DNA from 2 places in the Ensifer sp. Root31 genome. Region 2 is predicted to be linked to the other one. Evidence: riboswitches for the same ligand, from Rfam matches in the RefSeq annotation. Region 2 holds a riboswitch; the other holds the start of a gene.
What was found. A riboswitch is a leader RNA that binds a small molecule or an ion and turns the genes downstream of it on or off. The one in region 2 is predicted to bind thiamine pyrophosphate.
Positions count from the first base shown of each region.

Region 1: it holds a riboswitch for thiamine pyrophosphate, as region 2 does, so the genes downstream of both, thiB (thiamine ABC transporter substrate binding subunit) here and thiC (phosphomethylpyrimidine synthase ThiC) in region 2, are expected to answer to the same signal.

Region 1 covers NZ_LMCO01000045.1:254,089-256,286, reverse strand. Annotated here, with positions in the region: gene thiP (thiamine/thiamine pyrophosphate ABC transporter permease ThiP) at 1-42, opposite strand, end outside; gene thiB (thiamine ABC transporter substrate binding subunit) at 74-1,102, opposite strand; TPP riboswitch at 1,152-1,269, opposite strand; partial or broken gene ASD00_RS30335 (GNAT family N-acetyltransferase) at 1,404-1,887, shown strand; gene ASD00_RS30330 (thiamine diphosphokinase) at 1,974-2,198, shown strand, end outside.
Region 2 covers NZ_LMCO01000034.1:105,643-107,840, reverse strand. Annotated here, with positions in the region: gene thiC (phosphomethylpyrimidine synthase ThiC) at 1-1,082, opposite strand, end outside; TPP riboswitch at 1,177-1,308, opposite strand; gene ASD00_RS25090 (sigma-54 dependent transcriptional regulator) at 1,486-2,198, opposite strand, start outside.

The DNA.
Region 1 (2,198 bases), on a different contig from region 2:
CAGGATACCGCCGAGACTTAAAGTCCCGGCGGTCATCGTGATGCGATTTTCGGCAGGCGCGAACAAATGCGCCTCAGTTCTTGCTAATGGCGGCCAGCCATTCGTCGATCCAGGCCTTGCGGTTCGCCGCCACCTCTTCCGACGGCAGCAGGAAAGTCTTCTCCGGATTGACCAGCTTGCTAAAAGCCTCCGGCAGCGGCTCCTTGGTCGCCGCGACCGGCATCATCCAGTTGGTCGTCGGAATGATCGACTGGAACTCCGGGCCGGTCATGAAGGCGAGAAACTGCTTGGCAAGCTCCGGCTCCTTGGCGCTCTTGGTCATGCCGGCAACTTCGATCTGGATGTAGTGACCTTCCGAGAATTCGGCCGCCTGGTAGCGGTCGGTGTTTTCCGCCACCATGTGGTAGGCGGGCGACGTGGTGTAGGAAAGCACCATCGGCGCTTCGCCCTTGGTGAAGAGGCCATAGGCTTCCGACCAGCCCGGCGTTACGGTCAGTACCCTGTCCTTGAGCTTGGCCCAGGCGGCGCCGGCTTCGTCGCCATAGACGGCCTTGACCCAGAGAAGCAGACCGAGGCCCGGCGTCGAGGTGCGCGGATCCTCGATGACGATCTTCTGAGAGGCGTCGCCTTCGACCAGTTCCTTCAGGCTCTTCGGCGGCGTCTTCAAGGTCTGGGTGTCGTAGACGACGGCGAAATGGCCGTAGTCATAGGGAAGGAAGGTGTCGTCGGTGAAGTCGCCGGGTACCTTGACGTGGGCAGGCTCGATGCCGTGCGGCGCGAAGAAGCCGGTGGCCTTGGCCTCGGCGACGAGGTTTGTATCGAGGCCGAGCACGATGTCGGCCTTGGAGGCCGCGCCTTCGAGCTTGAGGCGGGTCAGAAGCTCGACGCCATCGGCGACGCCGACATAGGTGACCTTGCATTCGCAGGTCTTCTCGAAAGCTTCGGCGACCTTGGCACCCGGCCCCCATTCGGTGATGAAGCTTTCATAGGTGTAGACGGTCAGCGTCTTGTCGGCAGCAACGGCATTGGCCGCGAAGACAAGTCCTGCCGTCGCGGCAAGCGCTAGCCGGCTAAGAACCTTGAGTTGCGATGAATTGGACATGGCAGGCACCTCTCCCTAAAAATGATGTTGCATGGGAAAAGGGCGTATCGATCCGATCGCGTCTAATCCCTCCGCCGGTATGAGCCGGATCAGGTTCCGCGGGTTGGCGTTCAACGCCTCTCAGCCTTCGGCCGCCATGCGGTCGGAAGGCACCCCGTTAGAGCGGGTAGAGATTTACCGCCGAGCCGGTTTGATGGCAAGCGAAGTTTGAGGACGGCAAAAGCGCCCGCCCCGCATTTTCGCGCCGCGGCGCATGGGGTAAAATCGTCGGCAGAGTTTGCAGACGCCGAAGGAGCCTGCGATGACTGACATGCTCGTTCGCCTTTATGCACTGCCGGCACAAGCGAGATCACCGCTTGCTGACGGTATCGGCATTCACCGCGCAATGGCACCCGAACGAAGCTTGTTGTTCCCTGGATCGAGCAGACATTTGGCTCCGGCTGGGCGGGCGAGGCGGAGGCGGCCTTCAGATCGACGCCGACGTGCATGCACATCGCGGTGTTCGAGGACCGGATCGTCGGCTTTGCCTGCCACGATGTCACAGCGCTCGGTTTCTTCGGGCCGACGGGCGTCGACGAGGCCATGCGCGGACGGGGATCGGCGAGGCGCTCTTGCGCGTGAGCCTGACGGCGATGCGTGACGCAGGCTACGGTTACGCCATCATCGGCGGCGTCGGCCCGGCCGAATTCTACCGACGCACGGTCGGCGCCATCGAGATCCCCGATTCCAACCCCGGGATCTATGCGGAGATGCTGTTTCCCGATACCTTGCCCGAAGATCACTGACAACGAGGACGCAAAATCGCCGGATCGCGCCCTTGTTCGGTTTTCTTGCTTTTCCTTGCCCGTGCCTTTGCGCTATGGGCTTTGCCATGGCCCGATCCACCTTCACCATTCTGCTCGGCGGTGCACTGACCCCGACCGATCGCCTTGCGCGCCAGCTCGCAGGCAGCCGCTTCGTTGCGGCCGATGGCGGCATGCGGCATGCGCGGGTGCTATCCGTGACCCCCGACGTCTGGGTGGGCGATTTCGATTCGACCGAGGAGGCGCTGCTCGCGGAATTTGCCGATGTCCCGCGCGAGCCCTATCCCGCCGCC
Region 2 (2,198 bases):
GCGCGGCAGATGTCGCAGATCTCTTCGAAGTGCTCGTAGAGAAAGCTCTCTTTGTGGTGGTGCAGGCACCATTTCGCCATGATCGAGCCGCCGCGCGAGACGATGCCGGTGACCCGGTCGACCGTCAGCGGGATATAGTGCAGCCGGACACCTGCATGGATGGTGAAGTAGTCGACCCCCTGTTCCGCCTGCTCGATCAGCGTATCGCGATAGACCTCCCAGCGCAGATCCTCGGCGATGCCGTTGACCTTTTCCAGCGCCTGGTAGAGCGGCACGGTGCCGATCGGCACGGGGGAGTTGCGGATGATCCATTCGCGGATGTTGTGAATGTTGCGGCCGGTCGACAGGTCCATGACCGTGTCTGCGCCCCAGCGGGTGGCCCAGACCATCTTCTCCACTTCCTCGGCCATCGACGAAGTGACGGCGGAGTTGCCGATATTGGCATTGATCTTCACCAGGAAATTCCGGCCGATGATCATCGGTTCGGATTCTGGGTGGTTGATGTTGGCCGGCAGCACGGCGCGGCCGCTGGCAATCTCCTGGCGGACGAATTCGGGCGTGACGTGATCGGGGATATGGGCGCCAAAGCTTTCGCCGTCGCGTAGCGCGGCGCGTGCAGCGTCGCGGCCAAGGTTCTCGCGGATGGCGACGAACTCCATCTCGGGCGTGATGATGCCGGCCCGCGCATAGGCAAGCTGCGTCACCGCGCGCCGGCCGGTTGCGCGCAGCGGCGCGTGACGGAGGGGAAAGGTCGGCGTCAGCCGGTCGCCGGAGGCAAAGCCGTTGTCTTCCGGCCGCACGTCGCGCCCGTCATAGGCTTCGACATCGCCGCGAGCGATGATCCAGTCGCGGCGCGGTCTTGGCAATCCATCCTCGATGCGGATGTTGGCATCTTCTACGGTGTAGGGACCGGAGGCGTCGTAGACGGTGACCGGCGGCTCGCCCGACGTCGGGTGCAGGGTGATTTCGCGCATGGGAACGCGGATGTCGGGATGGATCGTGCCTGGCTTGTAGACCTTTTTCGAGGCGGGAAGCGGGCCTTTTGTGACCGAGAGTTCTGCGGGTTTGGTGGCAATATTCATGATGAGGCTCCAAGTTTGCGGTTGGAGACCCAGTTCTGAAGCCGGAAGGAAAAGACATGTTTGCCTGAAATGCCGCGCGAATGACGGAATCGTGGCGTCAATGTCTGCACCGTCCCTACGCCAGTATGAACTGGATCAGGTTCAACGGGTCACTGCGCCTCGGTCGGCAAAGCCGATCCGCCCAGCAGTATCTCAGCCCCTTGACGGGACCCCCCTGGTGAATGCCTAGAGATAGCCATCGATCCGGATGCGCCGTCAAGCGTTAATCCGAAGGTTGCGTGTCAGGCCTGTTGATTGCCCGGTAGAGCGTTTCCGGATGAGACGAAGCCGCGGGCACGCTCGTTCTTTTCGTTTTTACGCATTTCCTGACGGAAAACCGCTCCGCACTTTTCCTGGAAATGCGCTAGCGGCCGGACTTCTCTGATCCCCGGCGATCGGCATAATCCGCACGGTTGATGCCGTGCCGCTGCAGCTTGTCATAGAAGGTCTTGCGCGGAATGCCGAGCGCTTCGATCGTCGCCTTGACGTCGCCGTGCTGCGCCCGCAGCGCTTCTTTCAGAATTTCCGCCTCGTAGCGCTCGATCCGCTCGGGCAGGCCGGCACTGGTCGGCGCCGCGGCAATCGGTTGGCCGAGCGAACCTTCGACGCCAAGGGCGACGCGCTCGGCGAAGTGCGAGAGCTCGCGCACATTGCCCGGCCAGGAATGAGACCTCAGATAGTGGCTGACGGCCGGCGAAAGCGTCGGCACGTCGCGCTTGAAACGCTCGGCTGCCCGCGTCAGGAAATGCGAGAAGAGAAGGGGGATATCGTCCCGGCGTTCGCGCAGCGGCGGGATCGACAGGGTGACGACGTTCAGCCGGAAATAGAGATCCTCGCGAAAATCGCCCCGCTGGGCCGGGTCGCCGAGGTCGATCTTGGCCGCGGCGATGACCCGAATATCGACGGGGCGCACGATATTGGTGCCAAGCGGCGTGATCTCACGGGCTTCAAGCACTCGCAGCATCTTGACCTGCGTTGCCGGCGGCATCGCCTCGATCTCATCGAGGAAAAGCGTGCCGCCGCTCGCATGCTCGATACGGCCGACGCGCTTCTTCAGGGCACCGGTGAAGGCGCCGG